One region of the Kurthia sp. YJT4 genome, then DNA from elsewhere that is predicted to be linked to it. Evidence: predicted binding sites of a transcription regulator. Region 1 holds the regulator's gene; the other holds the start of a gene.
The links. Region 1 encodes Rex, which represses fermentation and respiration genes when NADH is low (regulators of the CRP and FNR family bind a similar motif). Its sites were predicted from a motif close to TTGTGAAATATTTCACAA; they were not measured.
Positions count from the first base shown of each region.

Region 2: the regulator Rex is predicted to act here: its motif matches at 2,473-2,490, upstream of QN089_RS04870 (cytochrome c oxidase subunit II).

Region 1 is NZ_CP126689.1:2,669,984-2,676,040, reverse strand. It holds gene tsaB (tRNA (adenosine(37)-N6)-threonylcarbamoyltransferase complex dimerization subunit type 1 TsaB) at 1-152, shown strand, start outside; gene rimI (ribosomal protein S18-alanine N-acetyltransferase) at 145-588, shown strand; gene tsaD (tRNA (adenosine(37)-N6)-threonylcarbamoyltransferase complex transferase subunit TsaD) at 588-1,613, shown strand; gene QN089_RS13240 (ABC-F family ATP-binding cassette domain-containing protein) at 1,989-3,932, opposite strand; gene QN089_RS13235 (redox-sensing transcriptional repressor Rex) at 4,034-4,669, shown strand; gene QN089_RS13230 (twin-arginine translocase TatA/TatE family subunit) at 4,763-4,990, shown strand; gene tatC (twin-arginine translocase subunit TatC) at 5,003-5,755, shown strand; gene QN089_RS13220 (CPBP family intramembrane glutamic endopeptidase) at 5,832-6,057, opposite strand, start outside.
Region 2 is NZ_CP126689.1:1,016,899-1,022,955, forward strand. It holds gene QN089_RS04865 (b(o/a)3-type cytochrome-c oxidase subunit 1) at 148-1,791, opposite strand; gene QN089_RS04870 (cytochrome c oxidase subunit II) at 1,788-2,270, opposite strand; gene QN089_RS04875 (chemotaxis protein CheX) at 2,708-3,163, opposite strand; gene QN089_RS04880 (dynamin family protein) at 3,665-6,057, shown strand, end outside.

The DNA.
Region 1 (6,057 bases):
ATTTGCCAAGTGCTAGTCAATTAATCTATTTAGCAGAGCAACAGCCACTACCAGCTGCTGAAACCGTTCATGCATTTGTACCAACATATAAACGAATTGCAGAAGCTGAAGCAAACTGGATCAAAGAACAGAAGGCAAAACAGCATGATTAAATATCGTTTAATGACCGTAGAAGATGTACCTGCTGTTCATCATATTGAACAAATTGCATTTCCGACTCCATGGACATTAGATTCCTTTTATTATGAGATGGAGAAGAATCCACAAGCACATTATTTTGTTGCTGTAAATGAGGAAGAAAAGGTTATTGGTTTTTGTGGCATGTGGGTCGTATTAGATGAGAGCCAGATTACAAATGTCGCTGTATTACCAGAAGGACGAGGAAAAGGTATTGGGGAAGCACTGATGCGTGAAGCCATTGCCTATGCAAAATCTTTAAATGTTGTTGTCATGAGTTTAGAAGTACGTGTGACAAACGAAGTCGCACAAAATTTATATCGTAAATTAGGTTTTCAAGAAGGTGGTATTCGTAAAGGATACTATACAGATAATCAAGAGGATGCTCTTGTCATGTGGGTGAATTTATAATGGAAAAAGATTTTTATGTATTAGGTATTGAAAGTAGTTGTGATGAAACAGCCGCAGCCATTATTAAGAACGGAACAGAGATTGTTTCGAATGTTGTGGCATCTCAAATTGAAAGTCATAAACGTTTTGGCGGTGTTGTACCAGAGATTGCTTCTCGTCACCATGTTGAAAATGTGACGCTAGTGATTGAAGAAGCATTAACCAAAGCAGGTGTACAGCCATCAGACTTAGATGCGGTATGTGTAACAGAAGGTCCAGGGCTTGTAGGCGCATTACTCATTGGCATTAATGCAGCGAAAGCTTTTGCGTTTGCACATCAGTTGCCATTAATCGGTACACATCATATCGCAGGTCATATCTATGCGAATCACCTTGTACAGCCGATGGAATTCCCATTACTAGCTTTAGTTGTATCAGGTGGTCATACTGAGCTTGTATTGATGAAAGAACATGGCTCATTCGAATTAATCGGTGAAACACGTGATGATGCAGCAGGTGAAGCTTATGATAAGGTAGCGCGTGTATTGAATATTTCATATCCAGGTGGACCGAAAATTGATCAGATGGCGCATGAAAGTGATGGAGCTGTTAATTTTCCGCGCGTGTGGTTAGAAGCAGACTCATATGATTTTAGTTTTAGTGGTTTAAAATCAGCAGTGATTAACTATCAACATAATGCAATTCAGCGTGGTGAAGAAGTTAATCCACATCATGTGGCGAAAGGCTTCCAAGATAGTGTGGTAGAGGTATTAACAGCTAAAACGTTGCGTGCTGCAAAAGAATATCAAGTCAAACAAGTCATTGCAGCAGGTGGTGTCGCAGCGAATAAAGGGTTACGTGCTTCTTTAGAAAAAGTATTTAAAGAAGAAGGAATTCCATTCTATGTACCACCACTACCATTATGTACAGATAACGCCGCAATGATTGCAGCAGCAGGTACAGAAATGTTTAAAAGCGGTGTCCGCAGTGACTGGAGCCTAAATGGTCGTCCAGGTATGGAATTAGTATCGTGGAATCGTAAATAATGATGAAATAGTAGCGGTTTTCTCATGAGAAATGGGAAAATCGCTTTTTTAATGGTGTGTAAATGTGAGAAGAAGAATTTGTAAATCACTTGAGTTTTACACAGTTATTTGTGGATAAATTCAGAAAATTCTGTGGGTAATGTGGACAAGTGCTGTGGATTCCGATTATATAAGCACCTTACCTGTGTATAACTTTGTGGAGATTTTTACAAGTTATACACAATTTCAGTGGATAAATGGAAATTGTAGGTAGTATGTAGTTGCTTTGTTAGAAAAGCAATCAGCGCAAAAATCTAGATTCGTCACAAGATATTATTGTAATAAAAAATAAAGAAGGTATCAAGTTTCCATTTGGAAAAGACACCTTCTTTTTATTTATAATTGCTCTAATTCTTCTTGTAAAGCGAGCCACTGTAATTCATATTCTTCATGCTTTACTTTTTCTTCATCTAATTGTGTTTGAATGATTAATGCTTTTTCATGATTTGAAAATACATCAGGATTACATAGTTCTTCTTCTAGTTTTGCAATGGTTGTTTCAAGGTCGCTCATAATCTGTTCAATATCTTCAATTTGACGTTGAATTTTACGTTCTTTTTTCTTCGTTTCTTTGTCGATGGCTTGATTCGATGTAGGTACTTCCTTTTGAATGATTGGCTTTGTTTTTATAAGAGCAGCTTCTTTTTCAGCTGCGATTTCAGCTAACTCTTCTTTTTTCTCTACATAGTAATCATAATCACCTAAGTATTCAAAAGAACCCTCATTCGATAGCTCGACAACTTTTGTTGCAATGCGATTGATGAAGTAACGGTCATGTGATACGAAGATGAGCGTGCCCGGGAAATCAATTAGTGCATTTTCCAACACCTCTTTACTATCTAAATCAAGATGGTTGGTCGGCTCATCTAAAATCAGTACATTATTTTTCTCAAGCATGAGTTTCGCGAGCGTTAAACGTGCTTTTTCGCCACCTGATAGATCGTGTACGATTTTATCGACGTCTTCTCCTGAGAAAAGGAAACGACCAAGAACAGTACGAACATCTTTTTCATTCATTAGTGGCCACTCATCCCAAATCTCACGTAGTACGGTACGATTCGTAGAAAGTTTTGCTAAATCCTGATCGTAATAACCGAGTTGCACATTCGTACCATAACGAATATCACCTGACAGAGCAGGTAAATCTTTTATAATTGTTTTTAATAGTGTAGATTTTCCGACACCGTTTGGACCAACAAGGGCGATACGGTCTTTTCGATAGGCACGCATGTTAATATGTTCAGAAATTGGCGTTTGTCCATAACCGATTGTGAGGTCATCAATGGATAACACGTCATTACCACTTTGCTTTTCGATATCGAATGTAAAAGTAGCTGATTTTTCATCGCCATCAGGAGAATCCATCCACTCGGTTTTCTCTAAAACTTTTCGACGAGATTGTGCCATCTTCGTAGTCGATGCACGCGCTAAGTTCTTTTGGACGAATGTTTCGAGTTTTGCCTTTTCGTCCATTTGTTTTTCATAAAGTTTTAGGTCGCGTTCATAGTTCTTTGCTTTTTGATCTAAGTAACTTGAATAGTTACCTGTGAACTTTGTGACATGATGACGAGAAACTTCATAAACAATAGACACAACTTGGTCCAAGAAATAGCGGTCATGTGATACGATAAGGATAGCGCCGTCGTAGTTTTTCAGGTAGTTTTCAAGCCAGTTTAATGTCTCGATATCCAGGTGGTTGGTCGGCTCATCCAGAATGAGTAATTCAGGTTTTGTTAAAAGTAATTTTGCTAGAGCCAGTCTTGTACGTTGACCACCAGATAATGAAGATATAGACTGTTCATAGGAATCAGGATAAAACTGCATACCATGTAGAACAGAGCGTGTATCCGCTTCGTATTGGAAGCCGCCACGTTCTTTAAAATCATGTTGTAGCTGGTCATATTCAGCTGTGATTTTTTGATAACGTTCTGCATTTTCATAAATCGTAGGTTCAGCCATCTGCAACTCAAGTGAACGAATTTGTTGTTCAAGTTGTTTTAATGGTTCAAATACGGTCATCATCTCATCCCAAATGGATAAATCAGATTCTAGACCAGCATGTTGGTCTAAGTAGCCAAGTTTAATTCCTTTTGGCATAATAATCTCACCAGAGTCATATGAGAGTTGACCTGCTATAATTTTTAAAAGAGTAGATTTACCTGCGCCGTTTCGGCCAACAAGTGCGACGCGATCCCGATGTTGAACTTCGAGTTTAACGCCACTTAAAATTTCATCTGCAATATATGATTTATATAATTGATTGACTTGTAATACAATCACTTTCGACACCTCAGTTCAATCTTAAGTGTAACGAAATGCTGTCATTGGTGCAATGGTCATCTATCTAAATTGTATAACCAGATTCGTAGGAGGAAACATGTTTGAAAGAGAATTATAGGATACCGCAGGCCACAACGAAAAGACTTCCGCTGTATTATCGCTTCATCCAAAATTTTGCGGATGCAGGAAAGAATAGAATTTCATCAAAAGAGTTAAGTGAGGCCATGCAAATTGATTCAGCGACGATTCGTCGTGACTTTTCATATTTCGGACCACTCGGTAAAAAAGGGTACGGATATGATGTACAAAAATTACTTGTGTTCTTTAGAGGCGTCCTTGATCAAGATCAACGTATGAATGTAGCAGTAATCGGTATTGGTAACTTAGGTCATGCCTTACTGAAGTATAATTTTCAAAAGAACCATAATATGAAAATTGTTGTAGCATTCGATACGAACTATCCAATGGAAGGGCAGCTTGTAAATGGTGTACCTGTTTTCCATCCAGATGTGATGGAAGAGAAGTTTGAAGAATTCAAAGCAGAACTACCTATTTTAACTGTACCAGCACGTTCAGCACAGTTTATGACAGACCGATTAATTCAGATGGGTGCGAAAGGTGTGTTGAATTTTACACCGGTTCGTCTGCAAGTACCTGAGACATTCCGCGTTCATACAATTGATTTATCGATTGAATTGCAAACGCTTAGTTACTTTATTCGAAATGTGGAAGAATAGTCTTAAATATTCAGTTTTGTAGACCGAAAGAATAATATACAAATGACGAAGTGTGGAGTAGAATGTAGTTATCAAATTGAGGAGGTGTGTGTAATGGTAGGTCCAGCTAGTATTGCGATTATTGCAGGTGTTGCTGTCATTATTTTTGGTCCCAAAAAACTTCCTGAACTAGGAAGAGCGATGGGTTCTACACTCCGTGAGTTTAAATCTGCAACAAAAGGTTTAACAGACGAAGATTTTGAAAGTACAAAACAAAAAACAGTTGAAACAAACAGCGCAAATGAAGTAAAAGCTGTCGAAAAAATCGAAGAGACGAAGTAGGGTGTTCATCTGATGGAACAAGAAGAACTAACAGTCGTTGAACATATAGAGGAACTTCGAAAGAGGCTATTAATTGTTGCAGGATTCTTTGTTTTAGCGATTATTGGAAGTTTCTTTTTAGCACAACCACTCATACAATTTTTACAACATACTGAAGAAGCAAAATCGCTTCAATTGCATGCTTTTCGTGTTACCGATCCAGTGAAGGTTTACATACAAGTTATCTTTATTTTATCGCTTGTTATGACATCACCGATTATTCTATTTCAGTTATGGGGTTTTGTGAGCCCAGGACTTTATGAAAAAGAGCGCAAAGCGACATTACGCTATATTCCGTACGCATTCCTATTGTTCATTGTAGGGGTTGTATTTTCGTATTTAGTGTTACGTCCGTATATGTTGAAGTGGATGATGGGGTTAGCAGGAGAAATGGATGTTGAACAGACCATTGGAATCTATGAATACTTCCAATTTTTAATGCAAATTACATTGCCATTTGGATTGATTTTTCAGTTGCCAATCATTATGTTATTTTTGACGCGTCTCGGAATCATTACGCCAATGGGCATGTCAAAAGTAAGGAAGTACGCATACTTTGCGCTACTCTGTGTAGCAGCAGTCATCGCACCTCCAGATATCGTGTCACATATGATTGTCACATTACCATTATGCATTTTATACGAAATCAGTATCATGATTTCGCGTATAGGTTATAGAAGTTATTTGAAAGCAGAGCAGCAGCGAGAAATGGAGCTAGCTGCATAATATAAAAGAAAAACTGGAATCGTACTGTTGTGCGATTCCAGTTTTTTGTTGCGAACGCTAAAAAAAGAGGCTCTTTTTATTGCATAGATTGTAGCGTTTCGAGGTATTTTTGTATTTTGTCTAAATTGAGATTCATGATGATAACAAAACCATTCAACATCGTATGTGCAATAATCGTTGTGAGCAGTCGTTTTGTTTTGTTATACAGAAAAGCAGTGATGAACCCAACAGTTGCGTAGATGATGATATGTGAAAAATCCATATGCACGATTGCGAATACAACGGCGCTGACACTCGCTGCG
Region 2 (6,057 bases), 1.5 Mb from region 1:
CTATTTGAATTAGCATTTTTTGTCATAAAAACAGCGGAAATACAACAAATTCGCGCTTTTATATTCACTAAATCGTAACATAAGTCTAAAGGTAAATCATGAAAAAATCAAACTTATATTAGAATATCATTCGAACGAGCTAGAAAATTACCACAATTTATATCCCTTTGAACCAAGTGGTGCATTTGAAATAATATCGTAAATTGGGTATGAATAAGCAATTAATAATAGCGCAATTAAAATGATAATCCATAGTTTAAAGTTCTCTAAAATAGCCGGTGTTTTTTGTGCATGATCAGCAACTTCTGCTACTGGGAATGGCTCAAAACCTTTCGGTGCAAAGAAAAGCATTTGAACAAGTATATACATAAATAATAAAATGGCAATAAATAGAATAGTTCCACCAACAGCTTGTGCGATTTGGTAGCCAATCCATGTTTGTGCAATTTCAGCACCTCCATATTCTGAGAATGCAGAGCGTCTTGGTGCGCCAAGCAAACCAACAATATGCATCGAACCTGACATAATCAACATACCAATTGCCCATAAAACCGTTTGGATTAGACCAAGTCGGTTTATTTTTTTTGTTAATTGTCGACCTGTTAAATGTGGAATTAAGAAATAAGAGGCACCAAAGAATGTCAGTGTGACCGTTGTAGCAATTGTTAAATGAAAATGCCCTGTCACCCAAATGGTATTATGAATTAATTGGTTCATTTGATAAGATGCATTAACAATTCCTCCAGCACCGCCCGGAATAAAGGCAAGCATACCGATAAAAGGTGCTAAGAAACGAGCGTCCGACCAAGGTAACTTTTTTAACCATCCAAAGAGTCCTTTACTCCCTAACTCACGACCACGCAGTTCAAATGTAGCGAATAGTGAAAAAGCAGTAAGTAAAGAGGGAATGACAACCATCATCGTTAAAATAACTTGTAAAAACTTCCATGAACCACCGATACCAGGTTCAGTTAATTGATGGTGTAAGCCAACCGGTACAGAAAACAATACGAATAAGATGAACGAAAGTCTGGCAAGTGCATCCGAAAAAATCTTTCCACCGATGATTTTTGGCACGGCGATATACCAAACCATGTAGGCAGGTAAGAGCCAAAAATATACAAGTGCATGACCAAATGACCAGAAAAGTGTACGTGATAATAACACATCTACACGTTCCACCCAACCAAGTGACCATGGAAGTAATTGAACCAATAATTCAGTTGTGACACCAATTGTAGCAATAAACCACATTAAATTGTTACATACGACCATAAAGCTGAGTAGCGGTGTAATCTGTTTTGGATTTTCTTTTTTCCATTGTATGTAACGACGGGCTTGTGCAAATGCTGTAATCCAAGAGCCAATCATGACAAGTGAAAGTCCAGCATAAAAAATCCAATGTGCTTGTAGTGGCGCATAAAATGTATAAAGTACAGATGCCTCATTTAATAAAACCATTGTAGCAGCCATAACTGTCCCAGTAGACATTACCCCGAAACCAATCCAGCCTAAACATCTTTCTTTAAAAGAAAATGTTCCTGTTACACGACTCATAGCGGCTGTTTGAAAACCAAAAATGAAGAAGGTTGTAAAGACAAGTGCTAGAAGAACGCCATGTACAGTTAATACTTGATAATAGCCAATAGAGTAGGGAAGTTCGAGTGCGCCACTTCTCACGAATACTTGTATTAAACCGGCAATCCCACCAATTAATAAAGCAGTAAAAGCGAAAAGAAGGTAGGCGAGTGCTAGCTTACGATCGCGTAAATCGATTTTTAAAGATTTCATTTGGAATCCACCACCTTTAATGTTGCGTGCATTTCAGCATGTCCCATTCCACAGTATTCATTACAAACAACTAAAAATTCGCCCTTTTTATTGACGGTAGTTGTATATTCAGAAATATGTCCGGGCTCTAACATCATATTAATATTTGTTTTAGCAATTTCAAATCCATGCACAACATCTTTAGAGGTCGCAATAAACTTCACTTTAGAATTCACAGGAATTTTGATTTCCGATGGTTCATATAAAAAGGCAGATGCTACCACCACTACTTCATAATCCCAATCCTTTCCTGCTACTTTATGGACACCTGGCTTATTAAATGGTGCGATTTCACTCACTTTTTCAGGATTAATTGTTTTTTGTGAATTAGGTGTTTCATGACTATTATTTAATGCCATTAGACCAGTAATTAATAGAAAAACAATTAATGAGCCAATACCAAACACGAGCCAATATTTTTCATACTTATGCAAATGCATGGGTGTAAACCTCCTCTAGTTAGAAACGATTCATAAAAATAGCGAAGCATACAAACCAAATGATGATTATGATGATACCGACTGTCATAGAGAGATAAAAAGTTCCTTTTAATTTTGAATCGGATGTGTTTTTTTCTTTATGCATAAAAATCTCCTTTCTATGTATGCTTATCCATAGTTTAGTCAAAACGACATAATATAGATGTGATTTTTATCACATCAAAATAAGAGAATGTGAAGTAAATGTGAAATTGTTTTGAAAAACGTAATAATTCAGTATGTAAAAAATAGAGATATTTATTATAATTAATATTAAAATGTTAATTCGTTTATCGAAATAAAAGAATAGACCTACAAAATAAGACAAAAGGACTTGTACAAAATATGTACAAGCCCTTTTAAGGAAATGAAATTTCATTGCTCTCATGTATGTAGACTTAAGAAGCTTCAATAGATAAAAGCATTGTTACATGACCAATCTCTTCCATTGAGATTGGCAAAGTGAATGTTTGTGTAGATATTGGTAAATGTGTCTCACTTACCATGACAGTTGGGGTAGTAATGTCTAACTGAATATTATGTTCAGCACTATAAATACATAATTTACCAGCAACCATATTTCCAAATTCTCCAACGAACGATTCTAAAAGTTCGCCATCAATCTGAAACCCATATAATGACTCACATAGTTTTTGAAATGAATTGTGATTGCTGTCAATAATCATACGTGCTTTTACATCACCAATTACATTGATCAAAACACTATATTCTAGATGCATATTAGGTGCAGTAAATGAAGAGGGAGACTGAATTGTAACTTGCTTTGGTGAAATTTCTTTGAAAGCGTGAATGATGCCGTTAAATAGTACTTGGTATTGAGCCGAAATACTCATACATACTCCCCTTTCTTCATGACTTTTAATCTATGATACACCGTTAGTTTAAAGAATACAATAAGAGAATTAATTGAGAAACTATTTCAATTAGATTGACAAAATAAAAAAAACTCGTTATGATAATGATAATCAATGACAATTAGAATTTAAAAATAAAAAATTATATTATCAAAAAGGGAGCGGTCATCATGCTTTTCGCACTTGTTGGAATGACAATCGTCGCTTGTGGTGTCACAGTTAAATACGTTTTATCAGAAACAACCGCACATTTGAAATAAATAAAATGATACTTTTGTTGCCGAATAGCTCACTTAGAGTTATTCGGTTTTTATATTTTTAAATAAATTTAATTTTTTCACGTAAAAAAATAACATAGAAGAAACGTAAAAATAAATAACTAAAATCTTCTGATTTGGAGCAATTTTTGTTTTTCCTTTTACAGACACATGATAGAATGGGATGAGTAACTACATATAGAAAAAGGAGATCGAGCCTTTCATGACTGTTTTTGAAGAAAAAATCCAATTATTATTGAAGAAAACTGCGTTACAGTACATGGTCTATAAAAAAAACGAAGACCATGAACGACTAGCAAAAACACAACTTTTTGCTGAGAAGTTAATTAAGAAAGAATATGCAATTGGTTTTGCAGGTCATTTTTCTGCTGGTAAGTCGAGTATGATTAATGCGCTTACAGGTGACCAACTACTACCGTCTAGCCCAATTCCGACAAGTGCTAATGTAGTTAAAGTGCATAAGTCAGAAGAAGATTATGCAATTGCTTATTTAGTAGGAGAAGATCCTGTTCGCTTTAACTCAGATTATGATATTAAAACTGTAAAAGAATTTGCAAAGAATGGTGCGTTAGTATCACAAATCGAGATTGGACATAGCCAGTCTGTATTACCGATGGGTGTTACAGTGATGGATACACCTGGAGTCGATTCAACAGATGATGCACACCGTATGTCAACAGAATCAGCACTTCACTTAGCGGATATTGTTTTTTACGTGATGGATTATAATCATGTGCAATCAGAATTGAACTTCCAATTTACGAAAACATTAATGAAGCATAATCCGAATGTGTATTTAATCGTGAACCAAGTAGATAAACATAAAGAACAAGAATTATCATTTGAAGAATTCAAACAATCGGTTGCAGATTCATTTGCAAACTGGGGTGTTTATCCAAAAGGTATTTTCTTTACATCATTAAAAGCGAAAGATTTAGCTTATAACGATTTTGACCATGTAAAAGAAATTGTTATGAACAGTATGGATGGTTGGCAAGAGCAATTAATAGAAAATGCCGAAAATACATTAGCACAAATGCATGATGAACATGGACAATTCTTAGAACAAAATAAACAAAGTATTATGGAAAGCAATGAAGATTTACTATCTCAAAATGATTGGGCACGTAAGTTAGATATTTTAGATGAGTACCAATCTGTAGAACGTCAACTTGAGTTATATTCAGTTGAGAAATGGGAAATGTCTTTCAATAATCAACGTGATGAATTACTTGAAAACGCTGTCTTAATGCCATTTGAATTACGTGATCGTTTAGCAAGCTATGCGGAATGTATGCAAAAAGACTTTAAAGTAGGTATGTTCTTTGCGGCGAAAAAGACGGAAGCAGAGCGCGCTCGTAGACGTGAAGATCTATATGATCGCTATAAATCAGTTGTTCAAAACCAAATTACAGGTCATATGTTGAACTTAATGAAGAGCTCTTTAAGAGAAGTTGGTGCTTTAACAGATGAATTATCACTTGAAATTGATGAATTCAAATTAGATATCCCATTCTCTGTTATTGAAGATGAGATGCGCATTGATGCAGTAGCAGGAGATGCCTTATTGAACTTTGCAAATCGTGTTGTTTCGGCTACACGTATGTGGTTCAAACGTGCAACAGATGACTGGAAGCGCGAGAAAATGGCGTATATTCAAGAATTATCTCTTGTAAAAGTAGAACCTCTGAAAAAGAAAAAAGCAGCGATGACTGAAAAAGTAGCAATCATCAATGATGTACTTCATATTGAAGAACAACAAAAATACTTTGAAGTTCAGAAAAATGTCGATGTACGTACACTGAATAAAGAAGCAGATGGCTATATGGAGCGCTGGATTAAAGGGGAAAAAGAAGCGCGTGAACATATGCGTGTATTCGATCCATCTATGATTGCTGTGGAAGAAAAACAAGAAGAAGAACAAGTGGATGACGATATATCACAATCTACGTATAATGTTCAATTGGATCAAGCAATTCAAAAAGCATTAAAAACAGCACATGCAGTAGAACCGATTGCTGGTTTCCAAGAAGTATCAAACTACTTGAAAAATAAAGTCGCGCGTTTAGAAGAAAAAGACTTTACGATTGCTTTATTTGGTGCATTTAGTGCAGGGAAATCTTCTTTCTCAAATGCTTTAATGGGTCAAAAAGTGTTACCTGTATCACCGAACCCAACAACAGCAGCGATTAATAAGATTCGTCCAGTATCACCAGACCACCCACATGAAACAGCAGATGTAAAATTAAAAACAGTCGAACAAATGACTGAAGATATTGTCGCTTCTTACGGTGCAATTGGTGTTCATGTTACATCTTTAGATGATGCCTATGCAAAAGCACAAAAAGCGCTTGATGTGGAATTAACAGATGAGCGTTTGCATGTTCATAAATCATTTGTACGTGCATTTGCACAAAGTTATGAAGAATTTAAAGATGCATTAGGCACAACGATTCGTACAGAGCGTGAAGAATTTGAACGCTTCGTTGCACAAGAAAACCGTAGTTGTTTCGTAGATTCAATTGATTTCTACTTCGACTGTGAATTAACACGTCTAGGCGTTACATTAGTTGATACACCAGGAGCAGACTCAAT